3 regions of the Nonomuraea sp. B12E4 genome follow, and region 2 is predicted to be linked to each of the others. Evidence: riboswitches for the same ligand, from Rfam matches in the RefSeq annotation. Region 2 holds a riboswitch; each other region holds the start of a gene.

Region 1 (7,167 bases), on a different contig from region 2:
CGTTGATCCGCTCGTTCGGGATCGAGCCCTCGACCACGAGGATGTACGGCCCGAGCTCGTCCCGGTCGGCCTGGTGGAAGGCGGCCATGAAGGCGTCGCCCACCTCGGTGGCCAGGACCTTGTTGTGCAGGTGCACCTTGGGCAGCCCTGGCACCAGCCCGAGCAGGACGTCCTCGATGCTCGGCAGCGTGGCCGCGGTGACCGACACGGTGTCGCCATCGCAGCTCATGCCCTCCGATGTCCACAGGATGTGGATTTCATCCAGGGCAGTCTGAGTTCGCGTGGTTGTCATGGCCCAAGCCCCCTTCTTGGCCCGCTGTAGAGGTTTGAGACCGGCGCCTTTCGGTAGCCGTTCTGCATCTCTACGTAGCGGACATACCGCGCTGACGAAGGTTGCAAACCATGACGCAGACGCTCCCAACCCATCCCGCCCACCAGGATGAACAGCGAAAACGCCCACCCACTCGGCCTCGCCGGTCCCTGCCGAAGGCCGCCACGCGGGGTGCGATCGGCTCCATGGCGATGTCCGGTCTGCGGCAGTTCACCACGGCGTTGGGAGTAGTGCGGAAGGTGCCGCCGGAGGCTCTGCTCGAACGTACCGCTCCTGAGGTCCTCCGCGAGCTGCCCGTCGAGCGCCGACCGGCGGCGGTCGAGCTGGTCCACTGGGGGGTCGGGGCGGTCGGCGGGGCGGTGTTCGGGCTGCTGCCGGGGGCGGTGCGCGGCCGCGCCTGGGCCGGGCCGGTCTACGGAGTGGCGTTCTGGGCCTTCTTCCAGACGGTCGTCGCCCCGGCACTCGGCCTGCCGCACCGCCACCACACCGTGTCGGAACGCCTGGCGCTGCTGGCCGACCACATCCTGTACGGGGTCGTGGTCGGCGCCTCACCGTGGCCACACCAGGACCAGCCTGACTGATCGCTGTTCCGGCTCGCCGTGGCCGATCAGCGTCGAGGCGCACCCGCGGGCGCGTCACGTTCGGGTGGGCTGGTCGCCGTACAGGTCACGGGCGGCGGCGACGGCCACCTGGCCGAGGCTGATGCCGCCGTCGTTGGGTGGCACCCGGGTGTGGGTGAGCACCCGGAAACCGGCCTCGCCGAGCAGATCGACCGTGCGCCGTGCCAGCAGCAGGTTCTGGAAGACGCCGCCGGACAGCGCCACCGCGGAAAGGCCCGTCTCCTCGCGCAACCGGCGGCAGCAGCCCACGATGAGGTCGCTCACGCCGTTGTGGAAGCGGGCGGAGATGATGGCGGGGCCGGTGCCCGCCCGCAGGTCCGCCGCGGCAGCCCGCACCAGGTCCGCGCCGGCCACCACGAAGGGGCCCGCTCCGTCCGACACGGCCGCCGGGTAGGAGCCCCGCTCGGCGGGGTCGGCGAGCTGCTCCAGCTCGATCGCGGCCTGCCCCTCGTAGGCGACCGTGTCCCGCACGCCGACCAGCGCCGCCACGGCGTCGAACAGGCGGCCGGCACTCGACGTCAGCGGCGCGTCGGCGCTGCGCGCCAGTGAGGTCACGCCGGCCCACCAGCGCTCGTTGCGCCGGGCCACGGCCAGCGCGTCGCCCTCCCCGTCCAGGTAGGCGGCGGCCATCCGCCACGGCTGGCGGATCGCCGCCTCGCCGCCCGGCATCGGCACCGGGGCCAGGTGCCCGGCCCGCTCGAACGAGGCCAGGTCGGCCAGCAGGAACTCGCCGCCCCACAGCGTGCCGTCGAGGCCGTAGCCGAGCCCGTCGAACGCGACGCCGATCACCCGGCCGGACTCGCCGTTGTCGGCCAGGCAGGAGGCGATGTGCGCGTGGTGGTGCTGCACCCCGACCGGCGCCACGTCCGGCAGCAGCTCCATGGCGTACTTGGTGGCGGGGTATTCCGGGTGCAGGTCGTGCGCGACGACCTCGGGCCGCACGCCGAACAGGGTCTGGAGGCGGGCGATGCCCTCGGTGTACGCGCGCAGGGTGGCATAGTCGGCCAGGTCCCCGAGGTGCGGGGAGACGATCGCACGCCGCCCCTTGGCCAGGCAGAACGTGCTCTTCTGCGCGGCTCCGCAGCCGAGGATCTGCCGGGGCGCCCGGCCGGGCAGCATGATCGGGCGCGGGGCGTGGCCGCGCGAGCGCCGCAGCGGCATCGCCTGCCCCCGGAAGGAGCACACCACCGAGTCGTCGGCGGGCTGGTGGATGGGGCGGTCGTAGGTGAGGAACGCGTCCGCGATGCCGGCCAGGCGTTCGAACGCGTCGCGGTCGTCGTACGCGATGGGCTCGTCGGCGGTGTTGGCGCTGGTCAGCACGATCGGCGCGGCGACCTCGGCGAGCAGCAGGTGGTGCAGCGCCGTGTACGGCAGCATCACCCCGAGCCGCCGGTTGCCCGGCGCGACCGCGTCGGCCACATGCGCGTCCGCGCGCCGGGGCAGCAGCACGATAGGCCGGGCCCGGTCGGTGAGCAGGTCGGCGGCCACCGGGTCCACCTCGCACAGCCGCCGGGCCTCGTCCAGGTCTGCCACCATGACCGCGAACGGCTTGTCCGTCCGCCGCTTGCGCCGCCGCAGTGTGGCGGCGGCGGTCTGGTCGGTGGCCGGCACCGCCAGGTGGTAGCCGCCGACGCCCTTGACCGCCAGCACCCCGCCCGCGCGCAGCACCTCGGCGGCACCGGCCAGGACCTCGGCGGTGCCCGCCAGCACCCCCGCGATGCCCGCCAGGGCCCCGGCGGCGCCTGCCGGTGGCTCGCCCGGCGCGCCGACCAGGCTGAGGCGGGGGCCGCACGCCGGGCAGCAGATGGGCTGGGCGTGGAAGCGCCGATCCGCCGGATCGTGGTATTCGGCCCGGCAGTCGGCGCACATCGCGAAGCCCGCCATCGTGGTCAGCGGCCGGTCGTACGGCAGCCCGCGCACGATCGTCAGCCGAGGCCCGCAGTTGACGCAGTTGACGAAGGGGTAACGGTAGCGCCGGTCGGCCGGGTCGGCCAGCTCGGCCAGGCAGTCGGCGCAGGTGGCGATGTCGGGCGACACCAGTGCGCGGGACAGGCCCGAGGGGTCGCTCTCGACGATCAGGAACCCGCCCTCCGGCCGCGCCGCCCGTACGCCGGAGGTGACGGTCACGCGGTCGATGGCGGCCAGCGGCGGCGCGTCGCGTTCCAGCCGCAGCAGGAACTCCTCGATCTCCCGCCGGCCGCCCTCCAGCTCGACGAAGACGCCGCGGGCGTCATTGCCCACCAGCCCCGCCAACCCCAGCCCGGTCGCGAGCCCGTGCACGAACGGCCGGAAGCCCACCCCCTGCACGACGCCTTCGACCCTGACCCGCACCCCCATCGAGCCAGTGTGCAACGAAAGGCGCGGAAATCCCGGCTGGCACACCGGTACCACATGACAAGCACCATGACTGGCAGTCACCAGGGCATCCCGAGACCCCTCGGATGCCGCCGACAGGGCGTTTACCGACACACCCCAAGGATTCTTTACCGAGCCCACAACCCCTACGGATCCGGGGTTTCCGCACGTTACCCACCGCAGCCGCATTTGACCTACTTGCCACCTTTAAGTATCGATATATACCTTTTGGCAAGCGCGGCCGATGCTTTGACAAGCGTTCGTCGTAGTGTTGCCAGTTCGTTGACCAGGCCTAATCCGCACTCGGTGCGGGGCCGGGGACCCATCTTCGGGGGTGAATCGCCCGCCGGCTCAGACCGGCGGGCGTAGGGCACTTCCAGGCCCGAACCCGTCAGCTAACCCGGTAGGCGCGTGGAAGCAAGGAGTCACCGCCCTCATGCTGAACCCAAGCAAACGCTTCAGCCTCGCCATCGCCGGCGTTCTCCTGGCCGGCACGACCGCCGCCGCGGCCGGCACCGCGCTCGCGTCCGTCACCGACAACGACGAGCCGCTGGTGCCCGCGGCCCAGGCGCAGCCAGGGCAGCTCACCTACGGCCAGGACATCTCCAACCACCAGCCGCTGTACAACTGGACCACGAGCTCCGCCCAGTTCGGCATCATCAAGGCCACCGAGGGCCTCGACTTCCGCGACGCCTCCTTCGCCCGGCACTGGCAGGAGCTGGGCAAGAAGGGCATCGTCCGCGGGGCGTACCACTACGGTCACCCGCGCAACAACCCGATCGCCGAGGCGAACTTCTTCCTGGCCACGGTGAACGCCCAGCCCGCCAAGCGCGGCGACCTGCTGGTCCTGGACCTGGAGACCACCGACGGCAAGACCGTCTCCGAGGTCAACGACTGGGCCAGGACCTGGCTGTCGTACGTGAAGGACAAGACCGGCGTCGCCCCGATGTTCTACAGCAGTTGGCGCTTCGCCGACACCTACGGCCACGGCCTGTCGGAGTACCCGCTGTGGGTCGCCCACTACGGCAAGCAGAGGGGGACGGTCACCCCGCCCGCCGACTGGAAGTCCTGGACCATCCACCAGTACTCCGAGTCGCCCATCGACCAGGATGTCTCGACGCTGACTCCCAGCCAGCTGCGCGGCCTGGGCCGCCAGACGGCCTGACCGCCGACCGCTCAGTCCGGCGCCTGGTAGCGCTCCTCCAGGGTGGCGTGCTCGTCCAGGCCGATGAGCTTGTTGAAGTCGTCGAAGCCGAGCATGTTCGCGCATGGAGCGGGTGTCACCCTGGGCGGCGAGCGCTGGACCGCGCGGCGTACGTTGAGCGGTCTACACCCCCTGAACCGCCGCGCACCCCTGGGCTCCTTGTGGAGTCCGGGGGTGGGGCCGCGTATCGACTGGCCGGCGGCGTGCTCCCATGCACGCCCGAACTAGCCGCTTTCATGGTGGTGACGGGCCCGATCGCCCCCGCGATCACCAGGTACCGCCACCGTTGCGCCATCGCCCGTAGTCGCCCGTGATGAGCAGGTCCGCCGTCAGTGATGTCCGGAGCGGCGTCAAGGTCGCGTACGTCCTGGCGTCGCTCCGCCAAGGTGTCATGGTCATCGCCGTGACGTCAGGTCCACCCGCGGATCAGCGGCGGCGCCGCCGGCGGCGGGCGCTTCTGCTGTAGGCGCCCCTGTCCCTCGGGTTCGGGTAGGGACCTGTGACGACGATCGCAGCCGCCAGATAGTGCTGGACAGACATGACGTCCTCCTTGGTGTGAGTGCCGGGCGGGTGTGTTTTTCCCGGCACTCACACGTCCAACTGATCGAATACCCCCAAACTTCCCATTGAGTCGATTTATGGGATATTTATCCCGTAGGTTTTACCACTTCTGGACCGAGCCATGCCGTACCCGAACGGCCGAGACCGATAGTTGCCCCATCATGGGGGTACGCGTGGCAGCGGTGAGGCGCTCTACCGCATCGCCGGCTCCTGCACCAACGCCCTCACGCCGATGAGCCCCTACTTCCTGTTGGTGCTCGGCTTCGTCCAGCGCTACCGCAGGTCCGCCGGCATCGGCACGCTGATCGCCCTCACCCTGCCCCCTCAGCCTGGTGATGCCGGTGGCCTGGACGCTGTTCTTCCTGGCGTGGCGGGCCCTCGGCATTCCCCTCGGACCGGGCGCTCCCGTCCGGTGACCACCCCGTAGATCAGGGAACCTTCTGTGCCATCGGCTCCCGCGTGGACCGGCGTGGAGCTGCGCGAGGCGGGTGCCGGGGTGGGCGGGGGCGCGGTGGCGGGATGAAAGGATCGAAAGCCTTGGTACGACTGAAAGGCACTTGAGATGGCTCCGAACATCGCTACCGCACGCCGCGTCGAACTGCCCGAACTGCTCGACTTCCTTCGTCCCAGGCACCACGGGCTGCTGTCGACCACCCGCGCGGACGGCCGGCCGCAGCTCTCGCCCGTCGCCTGCGGGGTCGACGACGGCGGCCGCATCGTGGTCTCCACCTATCCCGACCGCGTCAAGGCGATCAACGCCCGGCGCGACGAGCGGGCCTCGATCTGCGTGCTGTCCGACGACTGGAACGGCCCGTACGTGCAGGTCGACGGGCGCGCCGAGGTGCTCGACATGCCCGAGGCCCTGGAGGCGCTGGTGGACTACTACCGGTGCATCGCGGGCGAGCACCCCGACTGGGACGACTACCGCGCCGCCATGGTCCGGCAGGACAAGTCGCTGATCCGGCTGCACATCGACCGCTGGGGCCCGATCGCCACCGGCGGCTTCCCGGCACGCCTGGCACAGTGACTCAGGGCCACGCGCGCAGGCCCTCGTGGCGGACCGTCCAGGATTCCGGGAAACCGGGTGCCCGCGGCGGGCCGCCGTCCCAGCCCTTGGCCATGAGCGCGACGGCCGCCAGCAGGCCGCCGTTGCCCGGCAGGTAGGCGGGCAGGGCGGCGGACGAGCGGCTGCGCGAGCTCGGCGCCAGGCCCGCGCCCTTCGTGCTGGTCTACCGGGAGGTGGCCGGCTGCGGCGCGCGCTTCGCCTTCGACGCCTGCGACCGGCGTGAGCCGCTCGCCGAGGTGATCCGCACCCACCTGGGCAGGGATTGAGCCATGGAGTCCGTGCTCACCTACGGCGCCCCCGCGCTGAAGTTCGCCCCCGGCGCCCCGGCCGGGGGACGCGGACGCCGTAACGGAGCTGCTCGGCTCGATCGAGAACTGGTGATCCGGCCCGAGCTGCGCGCGAGTGCTATTTCACATCTTTCCGCGTGCGCCAGCTTTGGATCACCCCCCCAAATCCGACAAATGACGAGAAGCCATATGACAGGTGATTTCCCTCCCACCGGTCGCGCGCGCCCGCCCCGGATCGACACTTCGATGCCGCACACCGCACGCATGTGGAATTACTGGCTCGGCGGCAAGGATTATTACGACATCGACCGCGAAGTAGGTGACCATTTCAGTCAATCATTCCCGGATATTGTGCATATTGCCCGCCTGTCCAGGCATCTGCTGGCCCGCATCGTGCGTTATCTGGTCGACGAGGCGGGCGTGAGCCAGTTCCTCGACGTCGGCACCGGCCTGCCCACGGTGGACAACACCCACGAGGTAGCCCAGCGGGCCGACCCGTCCTGCCGGGTGGTGTACGTGGACAACGACCCCCTCGTGCTCGCCCACGCCCGCGCCCTGCTGGTCAGCACGCCGGAAGGAGCCACCGACTACGTCGAGGCCGACCTGCGCGACCCTGGCGCGATCATCGCCGCCGCGGCCAGGACCCTGGACCTCACCCGGCCCGTGGGGCTCATGCTGATGGGGGTCGTGGGGTTCCTGTCCGACGACGAGGGGGCACACGCGATCGTGGCACGGCTGATGGA
Region 2 (7,167 bases):
TCATGAATTCGTCCCAGGTCGGCCAGAGGGCGCTGACCTTCTCGCGGTCGCCCGGCAGGCCGGCCTTCTCGAACAGGTCCTTGCGGTAGCAGATGCTCATGCCGCCGATGTCGGTGCCCAGGCCGAACAGCTTGCCGTCGGCGGTGACGCCGTTCTCCCACTTCCAGGCGGGGAAGTCCGCCTTGCGGGACTCCAGGCCGTACTCCTTCAGATCGGTCCACCATTCGGGGTGCGCCTTGGCCAGGCCCATGCCACCCTCGTCGATGCCGACCACGTCGCCCGCGCCGTTGCCGGCCTGCAACCACTGGATCATCTGCGGCCAGTACTGCTGCTCGAACTGGTCGGTGAGGTGCTCCTCCTTGATCTGGATGTCCTTGTGCTCGGCGTTCCACTTGGCGATGGCGTTCTTGTAGCCGAAGTTGGTGCCGCCGCCGAAGGTCTGCACGCGGATCGTGACGGGCTCGGCCGCCGCTGACGAGGCGGGAGCGCTGGACTCCGGGGTGCTGCCGGAGCCACAGGACGCGACGGTCAGCACCGCCACGGCCAGGGCCGAGGCCGCGGCGAGACCGCCGCGACGCCTGCTGATCATCATGGTGGACCCCTTCTCGGGTGAATGTTGGGGAGATGCACCGCGGCATGCGCCCCGCCGCGGTGGGGTCTTTGGGAGCGCTCCCACAAAGGGTGCACTTACGGGGTCTGCGCGTCAATGCGCCGAAACGCAACCGTTACCTCTGGGGCGTTTAGGCCGCTAAGAAGGGGAGCTTTCCTGATAAAGCTCGCAAAGACCTGATTGGGAGCGCTCCCACCACAAGAGACATCTTTTGTGTCGCATCAAGGGCATGTCACCCGCACAGCCTCCTCTGGCTCCCGGTCACCCGGCCAGTCACGCGGAGGAGGCCACGGGGCGGGCCGGTCAGCTCGCGAAGGCGGAGCGGTGGTCGCGCGCCCAGACGGTGAAGGAGCGGGCCGGGCGGCCCAGGACCCGTTCCACGTCCCCGGTCAGGCGGGCGTTCCCGCCCGCCGCGGCCAGGCGGGAGCCGCTGACGGCCACCTCGGCGAAGGCGGGGTGCAGGCCGGCGGCCAGCAGGCCCTCACGGTAGGTCTCCAGCGGCACGTCCACCGTCTCCAGCGGGCGCCCGAGCACCTCGCCCAGCCGTGCGGCCTGGTCGGGGACGCTCAGCAGTTCCGGCCCCGTGAGGGTGAGCACCTCGCCCGCATGGTCGTCGGAGGTCAGTGCCCGCACGGCGACCTCGGCCACGTCCCGCGGATCGATCACGCCCTGCGTGCCGTTCCCGGTGGTGTTGGGGATCGGGGCCCCGGACCGGATCGGCTCGATCCATCCCAGGGCGTTGGAGGCGAAACTGGAAGGACGCAGGACCGTCCACACCCAGCCATCCGGCGTGCCGGTCGACCGCAGCGCCTGCTCTCCCGGCAGATGCCAGTCCCCCACCTCGGCGCCGTCCCGCTCGCCGGTGCCGATGGCCGAGATCTTCACCACCTTGCGCACGCCCGCGGTCCGCGCCGCCGCCAGCATGGCCTGGTCGTGCCGGGGCACCTCCGGGCCCGGGGCGTCGAGCAGGAAGAGCGCCTCCGCCTTCGCCGCGGCGTACGCCAGGGACTCGGGGTCGTCGAAGTCGCCCCGCACCATCTCGACACCGGCCATCGCCGGCGCCTTCGCCGGATTCCGGGTCAGTGCCCGTACGCGCTCGCCCCCGGCCGCCAGCAACCGGGCCACCTCACTGCCGACCGTGCCGGTCGCACCTGTAACAAGGATCATGGTCATTACCCTGCCAGCGCTCCCACCAGCGCCTATAGGAAGTTTCGGCACAGCGGGCCCGGTCGTCGAGGCCCCGTGGAGCCCGGATAACGTGAGGCCCGTGAGCACCGAAGCCCCCATGGACCTGCCCCCGCGGTGGTGGGCCGGCGGCGTCACCGTCCTGACCTCCGGTGGCGGGTGTGCCGGCCGGGAGCCGCTGGTGCACGTCCCCGACGGCGACACCGCGCTGGTCCTCCGCACGGCCGCCGCGCGCCGCGCCGAGCTGCTGCTGGTCGGGCCGCGCACCCGCGCCACCTACCATGCCGGCAAGGAATTCCCCCTCTGCCTCAGGATCCGGCTCCGCCCCGGGGTGGCGAGACTGCTGCTCGGGGTCGAGGCGAGCGAGCTGGTGGATCGAGTGATCAACCTCGGCGATCTGGGCGGCGGACCGTGGGAGGGGCCGGCGGAGACGGGCGTCGATCCGCGGGCGCTTCTCGAACGGGTCGAGGCGGCCCTGTCGGCCCGCCTGCGCGCGCGGAGCAGCGCCGACCTGGCCCGGAGCGAGCTGGTACGCCTCGCCGCCGAAGCCCTGGCCGACGGTCCCGGGCCGCGCCGGGAGTCGGTGGCCGGGATCGCCCGGCGGCTGTCCGTCAGCGAGCGGCACCTGCGTGACCTGTTCACCGGCTGGGTCGGGCTGCCGCCCAAGCGTTTCGCGCGCATCGCGCGGATCCGCCGGGTGCTCGCCGCCGGCCGGGCCAGGGCCCCGCGCTGGGCGCGGCTCGCCGCGGCGGCCGGCTACTACGACCAGTCGCACATGAACGCCGAGTTCCGCACCATGATGGGGGTGTCCCCGGGCGCGTTCTTCGCCGGACGCCTCCCGGCTCTGGAGACCTGCTGAGCCTGCGCCCCGCGAGAGGCCCGTCAGCAGGCGGCGGCGCGTTCCTCCAGGAGGGCGCGTTCGCGGGCGTTGCGGGTCAGCGAGGCCGCCCGCCCGAACTCGGCGCGGGCCTCCCGGGTCCGTCCCAGTTTGAACAGCAGGTCACCCCGCACGCTCGGCAGCAGGTGGTAGTCCTTGAGCGACGGCTCGTCCACGATCTGGTCGAGCAGGCCGAGGCCCACCTCCGGCCCGTACGCCATGGAGAGCGCGACGGCCCGGTTGAGCTCGACGATGGGGGAGCGGGACATTGGATCAGCCAGAACCCGGCGATCAGCTCCTTGGCCTCGGTGAACGGCCCGTCGATCACGCTCGCCCGGCCTCCGCTGTAGGCGATCCGCGCCCCCTCCGAGCTCGGGTAGAGGCCCTCGGCCGCCAGCAGCACCCCGGCCTCGGTCTCCACGCCGGCCTTGCCCACGATCATGAACTTCATCGAGATGATCTCCTTTTCGTGTGTCCCGGCCACCCGCCGGTCCCGTCGACGCGTCGAACGACTCCGCGGCGGATCGACACCTCCGCCGCGCCGCCGGCCACCGAGGAATCCACCGTGTCAAGATCCTCAAGAAATCTACATGGTAAAGGCGGCCGCCTACGTTCCCGCCGGGGCCGGGGGCCCAGGCGTGCGGGGGGTCGTGACGGCGACGAGTACGAGCAGGACCAGGGCCACCGCCAGCGCCGGCACCGGTCCGACGGTCAGGTTCAGCGCGGCGCCGGCCAGCGCGCCGGCGAGCAGGGTGAGGACCGACACGGCCTGCCGCCGCCGGGCGGCCCGCCCCGGCGGGTCGACGATGAGGCCCGTGATGGTACGGGTGAGCACGGTGGTGGTCATGTCGGGCACCCCCGCCCTGCGCACGGAGGCGTTCTGCAAACCCATGCCCCAGGCCAGCAGGGCGATGAGCACCGCCTGGACGACCGGCTCGCGGTGCCCGGCGAGCTGGGCCAGCGCGAGCGCGGCGGCCACGAGGAACGCGTGCGCGACCGTGAGGATGACGAACTCCCGCCGCGCGTCCGCGAGCAGCCCGGTCAGCCGTCCGGCGCTCCACGCGCCGCCGGCGAAGGCGGCCAGGGCCAGCGGCGGGGCCCAGACCGCCAGCTGGTTGTCGCCGGCCAGGGCGAAGCCGAGGAAGGCCACGTTGCCGGTCATGTTGGCGACGAAGACCCGGCCCAGGCCGAGGAAGCTGACGGCGTCCACCAGGCCGCTCACCAGGGTCAGCACGATCAGCAGGGCCGGCAGCTCGCCGTGCGGGTTCTCTCCCCCGGGGAACAGCGCGTCGGCGATCCGCCTCAGCCCGCCCCTCACCCACGACCTCCGGTACGGCGGACGCCGGCGGACCGGCGGGGTCGCGGGTCGGCTCTCATGCGGGTCTCCTCGGCGGCGTGGCGGCGACACATGTGGCGCCCCCTGCGGCGCCCCCTGCGGCGCCCACAGTGATGTCCGGTGTGGGCACCCACTGCGGCGCCCCTGTGGCGCCCACGGTGGTGGCGCGCCGGCGGTGCCGCGGTGTGTTGTCGGCGGGTTTCCGCTGATGACAGTGCCGCCGGATACTCGTAGCCACTCAGCGGGCCGGGCAAACCCGCCGTCTTGGCGGCCCCGGTGATTCCGCTGTCGTGCGCTTGCGACGAACGCGGCCGTCGCGCGACCCTGCCGCCCGGGGTAGATCGCCCCCGGACGCGATGTGAGCGCGCGCCTCGGGCGAAAGGCGCGCGCTCACATCGTGTCCGGCGGGGCCCCGGGTGGTCAGGCCGCGTAGTCCGGGTAGCCGTAGCCGACGACCTGGGACTTCGGGCGGACCCGGGCGGCCACCTGGCCCCGGGTGTTGCCCTCGATCGTCGAGATGGTGCCGTCCCCGTTGTCCTTGACGACGAAGCCGACGTGCTGGATGTCGTCCATGTTCTTGCTGCCGCTCCAGGAGAAGAAGACGACGGCACCGGGCTTGGGCTTGTCGCCGAAGCGGTTGTTGGCCGCGAACCACTCGGCGTGGGCGACGGTGTAGGCGTCCCAGCCGACGAGGCTGGGGGCGCCGATGTGGTCTCCGACCCAGGAGACGAACATCGAGCACCAGGCGGCGTTCAGGTAGCCCGCCGTGGTGCCGCCGTCGCGGGCGACGGTCTCCTCGGCGCGGGGGGAGGCGGCGTACCACTTCTGGTACTTGGTGCCGCCGCCGTCGGCGTCCTCGGAGGTGCCGATCTGGGATCGGGCGAGCGCGAGGACCTGCGCGGCGGTGGCCGTGATGGGCGCCTTCTCCGGCTTGTCGGCGGCCGGCTGCTCGTGGACGGTGACGGCGGCCGGCTGCTCGTGGCCGGTGTCGGCGCCGGCGGCGGTGACCTGGCCGCCGAAGACCGCGGCGGCGACGGCCACACCGAGGGCGGCGCGGGCGAGGTGCGTCTTCGGCGAGGTCGTACAGGGATGCGTAGCCATCGAGGGGGCGCTCCTTGCTTCCATGCCGCTTACCGGGTTAGCTGACGGGTTCGGGCGTGGAAGCTGCCCTACGGCACCGGAGTGCCGATTCACCCCAAGGACGTGGGTCCCCGGTTCCGCCCGGAGGCGGATTCAGCGGTCACAGGACGTTCCTGTGATCTTCCAAACGATGGTCGGATAAATCCGGACAAACCGGATGTTTATCTCCGAATGCCCCATAAGGTAATACATCAGGCAAGTGGATTACAAGTCCATAAAGGCATGGCTAGCCAAGTTGTTTCCGAGCGTCGGCCAGCAGGCCCATCATGGCAAGGGACTCGTCAAGCGGCATGATCAGGGATTCGGTCCGGCCCTCGGCCGTCGCGGCCCGGACCTCGCGCAGCTCGCCGGCGTACCCGTTGTCGGCGGGATTCAGCACGTGCTCCTCCGGCTCCATGCCGGGCCCGGAGAACAGGATCCGCCGCGGGGCCCAGAACGGCGCCAGGATGTCGGCCCGCATCCGGGTGCCCACGACACTGGCGCTGTTGGGGTAGTCGCCCACCAGCGACGTCTCCACCAGGGCCCGCCGGCCCTCCGGATACAACAGGACACCGGCCGCCTCCGCGTCCACCCCGCTCGGCGCCAGCGAGCCGGTGACCCGCAGGCCGGAGGGCATGCCGAGGAGTAGCTGGGCCAGCCCGAACGGGTAGATCCCGAGGTCGAGCAGGGCGCCGCCGCCCAGCTCGGGCGCCCACAGCCGGTGTGCCGGGTCGTAGGGGTGGCTGAAGCCGAAGGAGGCCTGCACCGAGCGCAGGTCGCCGAAGCGCGGATCGGCCGCGATGGCCTGGATCAGCGGGTTGAAGCGCATCCACATGGCCTCCATGAGGAACACGCCCGCCTCGCGCGCCAGGCGTACCATGCGCTCGGCGTCGGCCACGGTGGCGGCCAGCGGCTTCTCGCACAGCACGGACTTGCCGGCGGCGATGGCCGCCTCGGCCACCTCCAGGTGCTGGGCATGCGGCGTCGCCACGTAGATCGCGTCCACCGCCGGGTCGGCGCACAGCCGCTCATAGGAGTCGTAGGCCGACTCCGCCCCCAACGTGGCGGCCAGGGCCTGCGCCCGGCTCAGCACCCTGGACCCGACGGCGGCCACCCGCATCCCGGGCTCGGCCACGATCGCCGCCCCGACCGTACGCGCGATGCCGCCCGTCGCCGCTATACCCCACGCAAACTCCCGCACGGGGGAGAATGTTACGACGTTTCAGCTCACATTGAACGTGTCGGGGTCGGGCCCGATGCGCTGCCCCCTGTTCAGCGCGCCGATGGCCGCCATGTCCTCGGGATCGAGGAGGAAGTCGAAGACGTCGATGTTCTCGGCGATCCGGGACGGCGTCGCCGACTTGGGGATGACGACGTTGCCGAGCTGCAGGTGCCAGCGGAGCACGATCTGCGCGGGCGTCTTGCCGTATTTCCCCGACAGCACCCCCAGCGCCGGGTCGTCGAGCAGCCCCCTGCCCTGCCCGAGTGGGCTCCACGCCTCCGTGAGGATGCCGTTGGCCTCGTGGAAGGCCCGCATCTCGCGCTGCTGCAGGTACGGGTGCAGCTCGATCTGGTTGATCGACGGCGTGATCTCGGTCTCGTCCATCAGCCGGGTGAGCGTCGCGACGGTGAAGTTGGACGTGCCGATGGCCTTGGCCCGGCCGTCACGGTAGATCTTCTCGATCGCCTTCCACGCCTGCACATATTTGCCCTGCTTGGGCACCGGCCAGTGGATGAGGAAGAGATCGACGTAGTCCAGGCCCAGCCGGGCCAGGCTCTCGTCGAAGGCCTCCTCGGCGCGGGTGTGATCCCCGTTCCACAGCTTGGTGGTGACGAACACCTTCGAGCGGGGCAGCCCGCCGGCCCGCACAGCCCGGCCCACGCCGTCTTCGTTGCCGTAGGCCGCGGCGGTGTCGATGTGCCGGTAACCGGCCCGCAGCGCGGTCGTCACGGCCTGTTCGGCCTCGTCAGCGGGTATCTGCCAGACGCCGAACCCCAGTTGCGGGATCTGCACGCCGTCGGTGTTGAGCATGAGCGAGT
Region 3 (7,167 bases), on a different contig from region 2:
GGGCGGTGTGCGCTTCACGGTGATCGGCGTGCTGGCGCCGGTGGCGCTGGCGACGGACCTGGACAGCGGGGTCCTGGTCGGCTGGCCGGTGGCGGAGGCCAGGCTGAACTTCGACGGCCATCCGACCACCCTCTACACGCGCTCGGAGGAGGCCAGGCTGGAGGCCGTACGCCAGGTCCTGGCCGCCACGGCCAACCCGGAGGCGCCGAACGAGGTGGACGTCTCCCGGCCGTCGGACGCCCTGGCGGCCAAGCAGGCGACCAGCCAGGCGTTCGCGAACCTCCTGCTCGGCGTGGGAGCGGTGGCGCTGCTGGTCGGCGGGGTCGGCGTGGCCAACACGATGGTCATCTCGGTCCTGGAACGCCGGGCGGAGATCGGCCTGCGCCGCTCCCTGGGCGCCACCCGCGGTCAGATCCGCACCCAGTTCCTGTCGGAGTCGCTGCTGCTGTCGGCCCTGGGCGGATGCGGGGGAGTGCTGCTCGGCATGGGGGTCACGATGGGCTACGCGTATTACAGTGGCTGGCCCTCGGTGGTGCCGGCCTGGGCCACGGCGGGCGGCCTGGCGGCCACGCTGCTCATCGGCGCCGTGGCGGGCCTCTACCCGGCCATCCGCGCCTCCCGCCTCTCACCGACAGAGGCCCTGGCCACGCCGTAGGGGGAACCGGGGCTCGGGGGGGCGGGCCCGTACCGTGCGGGGGACCGGCCGCCGGCTGCCGGCGGCCCGGAACCCCGATCACGCCTTCCCCCTGCCCGGGGCCTAATCGGGGACGTAGCAGTTTGTCCGGCTGCGGGTGATCAGGGAGTGACCCGGGACGGAGACGCCGGCGAGGCTCAGGTCCGCCCCGCCCCCCGCGCCGGCGAGCCTCAGGCCCCGTCGTGGCCGGCGAGGCTGTCGAGCTTGCGTTCGATGCGGTCGAGCCTGAGCCGCAGCTCCGCCAGGTCGCCGCGCTCGGCGGGCTCCTCCTCGGGGCGTAGCCGGATAAGCACAGCGCCGCCGGGCTCCAGCCGTACGAGGCTCGTGTCGGCCACGCTCGTACCGCCTCTGAGCTGGATCGACACGTCCACGTCGGCCTGCCGCAGCCCCATCCGGCGCAGCGCCGACCTGATGTAGTGCCCGTCGCGGGCCAGCACGATCGGCCCGCCCTCGACGATCTTGCCCACGACCGGCACCTCCGCCGCGAACCGCACCACCACCGCGTTGAACGCCACCAGGATCACCACCCCCGCCAGCCCGCCGACCAGCGAGTTGTCCGGGCCGATGATCGCGTTCTGCACGACGTTGCTCATCAGCAGCATGACCACGAAGTCGAAGTTGTTGAGCTGGGCGATGCCGCGCTTGCCGGCGATCCGCAGCAGCGCCGCCACGGTGAGGTAGACGGCCACGGTCCTGACGGCCTTGTCGGCGAGGGAGACCCCGGCGTGCAGCAGGTCCTCGCTCATTGCCGCCGGAGCTTCGCGATCAGCCCCAGCTCCTCCGCGCACCGGCCCAGCCCGAGCGCGACCGCCTCAAGGGGGCGTTCGGCCCGCCGTACCGGCATGCTCAGCGCCGTACGCAGCCGCCGGCCCAGCCCTCGCAGCAACGAGCCGCCCCCGATCAGCATCGCCCCCTGCTCGCTGAGGTCGGCGGCCAGCTCGGCGGGGCAGCGCTCCACCGTCTCGACCGCCGCCCACGCGATGGACTCGACCTGCTGCCCGCCCGCCTCGCGGATCCCCTGCGCGGGCAGGGCCACCCAGCGCCGCTCGCCGGTGTCCGGATCGTGCCCCTTGACCACGACCTCCTCGTACGGCGGCTGCCCGGCGCCACGCTTGGCCGCGTCCGCCTCGCCCTCGTCGAGCACCAGCCCGTACTGGCTCTCCACCCACCGGGCGATGGCCCTGTCGACGCCCCGGCCGCCGCCGAGGACGGTGCTGGTCGCCACCACGTCCCCGCGCGAGACCACGGCGATCCTGGTGGTTTCGCAGCCGATGTCGATCACCATGCTGCCCACGCAGTCCCTGACCGGCAGGCCCGCGCCGAGCGCCGCCGCCAGCGCGTGCGGGAACAGCAGGATCCCCCTGGCGTCCGCCTCGAACGCCAGATCGCGCAGCGCCATCTGCGCGATCGGGGTGGAGTCGTCGGGCATCGCCATGACGATGCGCGGCCTGGAGAACGGATGCCGGTGCACCTTGCGCAGGAAATGCTTGACCATGCGCCGGCTCATCTCGCCGTCGGCCGGCAGGCCGCCGTTGATCGGCCAGTACGTCTCGGCGTCGTCGGCGTCGTCGGCGCCGTCGGCCGCCTCCGTGCCGAATGCGATGACCTTGCCGGAGTTGTTGTCGCGCCGGACGGCCGAAGGCTCGTCCAGCACGATCCCTTTGCGCTTGACGTATATCCGGGTGCTGGCCGTGCCCAGATCCAGGGCCAGGTCACGACCGAGAAGGCTCATTGCGGGACCGGGGGCCGGAGCATCATGCCGGGTCTATTTCCGGAGCTGCTCCAACGCAATACCAGGAACGTAACCGTTCCGCTTTACCTCGCGTGAAGGCCGAGGTCAGCGGGGGTTTGTCGGCCCGCGCGCGGTGCTGTCGCAGGCAGCGGCGAGGCCGCGCGGGCCCGCCACGCCGTGACGTTGGTCCGCGCCGGTTTCGCGTCATTAGCAGCGGCGTGCGAAGCTGTGGGTGTCCCCAACACCACGGAGGTCCTCTCATGGCGGAAACACCGGAGCCGGAAAACGACGAAACTCCCGAGGACGAGATGAAGCGCAAGTTCCGTGAGGCGCTGGAGCGCAAGCGCAACCAGCACGCCGGCTCGGGCGCGGGTGGCAGGGGCGGCGACCCATCGAAGATCCACGGGGCGCACGGTCCAGCTGCGAGTAAAAGATCGTTCAGGCGCAAGAGCGGCGGCTGAGGCCCGGTTTCCATGGGGGTACGGCATGCCGTACCCCCTTTCTCTTTGCCATTTAAGGTAGATCTTCGCCCGATTCATGGTGAAACGTTTGCGTTTGTCCGATTCGATGCTACTGTTTTCGCCATTACCAACTGGTGACCCGGCCCTTACCCAAGAGGGACCACCGGTTGGCGCCGAATCCCGATCAGTCGGGAACCGGGGACCCACCTCCACTGGGGTGAATCCGGCCGCGCCGGTAGGGCATCTCCACGCCCGAGCCCGTCAGCTAACCCGGTAGGCGTGATGGAGAGGACATACCCATGATCGAACCACTGGACAACGTAGTGTCGGCTGCCTTCTGAGCAGCCCCTTTCCCGGATTCTCCAAGCGCTCCACCTGACCCCGCCGGGTGGCCTGAGCGGCCATGCCTGCGCCCCCGGAGAGCGCGACCCCCTGTTTCCTCGTGAAGGGCTCTACTTTTCATGTCTGCTCGCACTGGTCTGCGTTCCCTCGCTCTGATCACCGCCTCCAGTTGCTGCGCGCTGGCACTAGCCGGCACCGCGGCGTACGCCGACTCGGGCGCCGACGAGGAAGTGCTGCTCAAGGGCTCCACCACGGCGTCATACTTCTGGGACGACGCCTCCGGCAGAGCCGGTGACACGGGACTGCCGGCCAGCGGCAAGCCGATGCAGAAGCAGTTGGCCGCCAGCCCGAGCTGGCCGCTCATGACCGAGGGCTACGTCATCTACAAGGGCAAGAAGATGCCCTTCTTCGTGGGCGACCGCGGCCCGGGCGAGCCCTCCAGCAACGGCGTCATGCTGGACCTGGACGCCAAGACCTTCGCCGACCTGACCGGCGGCACGTTCAACCCCGACACCCTGGGCGTCGACGGCAACGGCGGCGAGGGCCACATCGACGTGGACTACGTCATCACCAAGTGGGGCGACGGCCCCGGCAGGAGGGGCCGGCCGGTCCCGTTCTCCACCGGCGCCTGGGCCGACCGCGGCTGACACCGCCCGCGGCATCCTTTACGGGGCCGTTCCAGAATGTCATTCTGGTCCGGTGACCACCCGCGTAGCCGCGAACGGCATCGAAATCGCCTATGAGAGCTTCGGCTCGCCGGCAGGACGCCCGCTGCTCCTCATCATGGGGCTCGGCGCCCAGCTCATCCACTGGGACGAAGGATTCTGCCGGCTCCTGGCGGAGCAGGGACACCACGTCGTGCGCTTCGACAACCGCGACGTGGGCCTGTCCACCCACTTCCACGACAGGGGGGCGCCCGCGCGGGGCGCGCCGTCCGCGTACGTGCTCGACGACCTGGCCGACGACACCGCCGGGCTGATGGACGCCCTCGGCTGGCCCGCCGCGCACGTGGTCGGCGCCTCGATGGGCGGGATGATCGCCCAGACGCTGGCCATCCGGCACCCGGCGCGGGTGCTGACGCTGACCTCGATCATGTCCACGCCCGGCCCCTCGATCGCCCCGCCGACCGAGGCCGCCTCCGCGGTGCTGCGGGCCACCCCGCCCGCCGACCGCGAGTCCGTGCTGGCACAGGCGGTGCGGACCTGGTCGATCATCGGGTCGCCCGGTTACGAGCTGGACCGGGAGAACGTCACCATGAAGGCCGCGCTGGCCTACGACCGGTGCTTCGACCCCCTGGGCACGGCCCGGCAGCTCGCGGCGATCATGGCCTCGGGCGACCGTACCGAGGGGCTGGGCGGGGTGGGCGTGCCCGCATTGGTGCTGCACGGCGAGGACGACCCGCTCATCCCGGTCGCGGGCGGGCGGGCCACGGCGGCCGCCATCCCCGGCGCCCGGCTGGTGACCTATCCGGGCATGGGACACGATCTGCCGGTGCCGTTGTGGCCGCAGATCACGGCCGAGATCACCAAGCTGACCACCGAAGGCGCCTGACCCGGCCCTAACTCGCGGGCCCCTCGGGCAGCGCCGGCTGCCCGTCGGGTGACTCCGGCAGCAGGGCCCGCTCGTCGGGCCGGTGGACCAGCACGTTCTCCACGTAGGACGTGACGGCCGCGGCCAGCCCCACGTCGGCGTCCGCCCTCTCGGACAGGTACCAGCGGTGGTCGAGGATCTCGTGGAAGAGCTGCGCGGGTTCCAGCTTCCCGCGCAGCTCCGGGGGAATGGCCGCCACCGTCGGCTGGAACACCTCCGCCAGCCACCGGTGCGCCACGATGGCCTCCTCCTCGTTCCGCAGCCCCTGGGCCACCCGGAACCCGTCCAGGTCGTTGAGCAGCCGCCGCGCCTGGTTCTCCTCCACGTCGAGCCCGGTCAGCCGGAGCAGCCGCCGCTGGTGGTGCCCGGCGTCGACGACCTTGGGCCGCACGATCAGCCGGCCGGTGCCGACCTTGCGCCGCACCATCATCTCGGCCACGTCGAAGCCCAGCCGGTTGAGCCGCCTGATCCGGTGTTCCACCCGGTGCCAGTCCACCTCCTCGATGATCTCGCTCTGGGTGATCTCGTCCCACAGGCGGTGGTAGCGGGTGACGATGTCCTCGGCGGTGTCCATCGGGTCGATCGACGGGTGCAGCAGGCCGCCGGCCTCCAGGTCGAGCATCTCGCCGAAGATGTTCGTGTGCGCGACGTCGATGTCGCCGAGCCGCTGGCCCTCGCTGATCATCGGATGCATCTCGCCGGTCTCGGCGTCCACCAGGTACGCGGCGAAGGCCCCGGCGTCCCGGCGGAACAGCGTGTTGGACAGCGAGCAGTCGCCCCAGTAGAAGCCGTTCAGGTGCAGCCGCACCAGCAGCACGGCCAGCGCGTCGAGCAGCCGGGTGAGCGTGTCGGGCCGCAGGGTGCCCGACATGACCGCGCGGTAGGGCAGGGAATACTGCAGGTGCCGGGTGATCAGGGCCGCGTCGAGGTCGTTCTCGCGGCCGGTGACGTACGCGACGGGTGCCACGGCGGGCGCGTCGAGCCGGGCGAGGTCCCACAGCAACTGGTACTCCCGCTTGGCGTAGCGCTCGCTGATCTCCTTGATCGCGTACACCTTGCCGGACAGCCGCGCGAACCTCACCACATGCCGCGAGATACCGCGCGGCAGATCGACGAGGTACTGCTGTGGCCAGTCCGCCAGGGGCGTCTCCCAGGGGAGCCGGATCAGGTCAGGGTCGCCTAGCGCGCCGGTGATCTGGAGGGGCATTGGCCCAGGATATGGTGCGTCGATGGACGAGTTTCTCAAGTGGTACTTTTCCGAACATCCCGTCGTCGCCAGCTCCTTAGGAGCCGACGGTTACGATCACACCCTCGGTGACTTCACCGCCTCCGCCTGGGCGGCCCGCGAGCGCGAGGAAGTCCGCTGGCTCGAACGCCTGTCGGCGGCGGAGGTCGCCTCCCCGGACGACGCGATCGACAGGGATCTCGTCCTCTCGCGGCTCAGGGGGTCGATCGCGATGGCGTCGTGGCCCGAGTGGCGCCGCGACCCGGCCGCGTACCTCTCGGCGGTCTTCACGTCCATGTACACGCCGTTCCAGTACAGGCTCAAGCCGGAGCCCGAGCTGGTGGCGGCCGCGATCGCCCGGCTGGCCGAGGTGCCCGGCGTGCTGGCCGCCTGCCGCGCGAACCTGGACCCCGACCTGGCCGCGCCGCTGCTGGTCAAGCGGGGCCTGGGCCAGGCCCGTACCGGCCGCAACCTGCTCACGGGCGCGCTTCCCGGCATGGTCGAGGACCCGGACCTGCGGGCCAGGCTGGCCGAGGCGGCCGAGCCGGCCGCGCGGGCGTTCGACGAGCTGGTGACGTTCCTGGAAGGCTTCGAGTGCGGCGGCACCTGGCGGATGGGGGAGCGGCTCTACTCCACCCTGCTGCGCGAGCGCGAGATGCTCGGGTACGGCGCCGCCGAGTTGCACGACAAGGGCAGGGCCGCCTGGGCGGACCTGGACGCGCGCATGCGCCGGGTCGCGGTCGGGGTCAACGGTGGTGAGGACTGGCGGGCGGCCATGGAGTTCCTCATGGACGACCACCCGCCGACCCTGGCCGACATGCGGGCCGAGTGCGAGGCCGAGACGCGGCGCGCCCGCGAGTTCGTCCGTGAGCGGGACCTGGTCACCTTCCCGGATGGCGAGGAGTGCCAGGTGCTGCCGTCGGCCGAGCACAACCGCCCGATCCTGGCGGTGGCCCACTACCTGGCGCCGCCGCCCCTGAGCTCCTCGCGCACCGGCATCTTCTTCGTCCCGTACACGCCGGACTACTTCACCCCCGAGCAGGTACGCCAGCGCCTGCGGACGAACGCGCGGGCCCACATGCCCTCCATCGCCGTGCACGAGGTCTACCCGGGGCACCACTGG

What was found. A riboswitch is a leader RNA that binds a small molecule or an ion and turns the genes downstream of it on or off. The one in region 2 is predicted to bind cyclic di-AMP.
Region 1: it holds a riboswitch for cyclic di-AMP, as region 2 does, so the genes downstream of both, ABGB18_RS36565 (GH25 family lysozyme) here and ABGB18_RS03060 (CHAP domain-containing protein) in region 2, are expected to answer to the same signal.
Region 3: it holds a riboswitch for cyclic di-AMP, as region 2 does, so the genes downstream of both, ABGB18_RS34100 (hypothetical protein) here and ABGB18_RS03060 (CHAP domain-containing protein) in region 2, are expected to answer to the same signal.

Annotation. Positions count from the first base shown of each region.
Region 1 covers NZ_JBDPME010000023.1:23,527-30,693, forward strand. The annotation lists gene ABGB18_RS36550 (hydrogenase expression protein HypE) at 1-229, opposite strand, end outside; gene ABGB18_RS36555 (DUF6789 family protein) at 403-912, shown strand; gene hypF (carbamoyltransferase HypF) at 967-3,288, opposite strand; cyclic di-AMP (ydaO/yuaA leader) riboswitch at 3,586-3,733, shown strand; gene ABGB18_RS36565 (GH25 family lysozyme) at 3,743-4,471, shown strand; partial or broken gene ABGB18_RS36570 (AbgT family transporter) at 5,250-5,487, shown strand; gene ABGB18_RS36575 (PPOX class F420-dependent oxidoreductase) at 5,634-6,098, shown strand; gene ABGB18_RS36580 (SAM-dependent methyltransferase) at 6,614-7,167, shown strand, end outside.
Region 2 covers NZ_JBDPME010000001.1:666,056-673,222, forward strand. The annotation lists gene ABGB18_RS03030 (extracellular solute-binding protein) at 1-592, opposite strand, end outside; gene ABGB18_RS03035 (SDR family oxidoreductase) at 914-1,777, opposite strand; gene ABGB18_RS03040 (AraC family transcriptional regulator) at 1,878-2,654, shown strand; partial or broken gene ABGB18_RS03045 (RNA polymerase subunit sigma-24) at 2,678-2,938, opposite strand; partial or broken gene ABGB18_RS03050 (YciI family protein) at 2,983-3,123, opposite strand; gene ABGB18_RS03055 (YoaK family protein) at 3,280-3,990, opposite strand; gene ABGB18_RS03060 (CHAP domain-containing protein) at 4,429-5,109, opposite strand; cyclic di-AMP (ydaO/yuaA leader) riboswitch at 5,121-5,257, opposite strand; gene ABGB18_RS03065 (Gfo/Idh/MocA family oxidoreductase) at 5,375-6,328, opposite strand; gene ABGB18_RS03070 (aldo/keto reductase) at 6,350-7,167, opposite strand, start outside.
Region 3 covers NZ_JBDPME010000020.1:43,428-50,594, forward strand. The annotation lists gene ABGB18_RS34080 (ABC transporter permease) at 1-655, shown strand, start outside; gene ABGB18_RS34085 (YetF domain-containing protein) at 865-1,440, opposite strand; gene ABGB18_RS34090 (rod shape-determining protein) at 1,437-2,426, opposite strand; gene ABGB18_RS34095 (DUF5302 domain-containing protein) at 2,687-2,887, shown strand; cyclic di-AMP (ydaO/yuaA leader) riboswitch at 3,049-3,182, shown strand; gene ABGB18_RS34100 (hypothetical protein) at 3,349-3,876, shown strand; gene ABGB18_RS34105 (alpha/beta hydrolase) at 3,929-4,780, shown strand; gene ABGB18_RS34110 (DUF4032 domain-containing protein) at 4,788-6,026, opposite strand; gene ABGB18_RS34115 (DUF885 domain-containing protein) at 6,049-7,167, shown strand, end outside.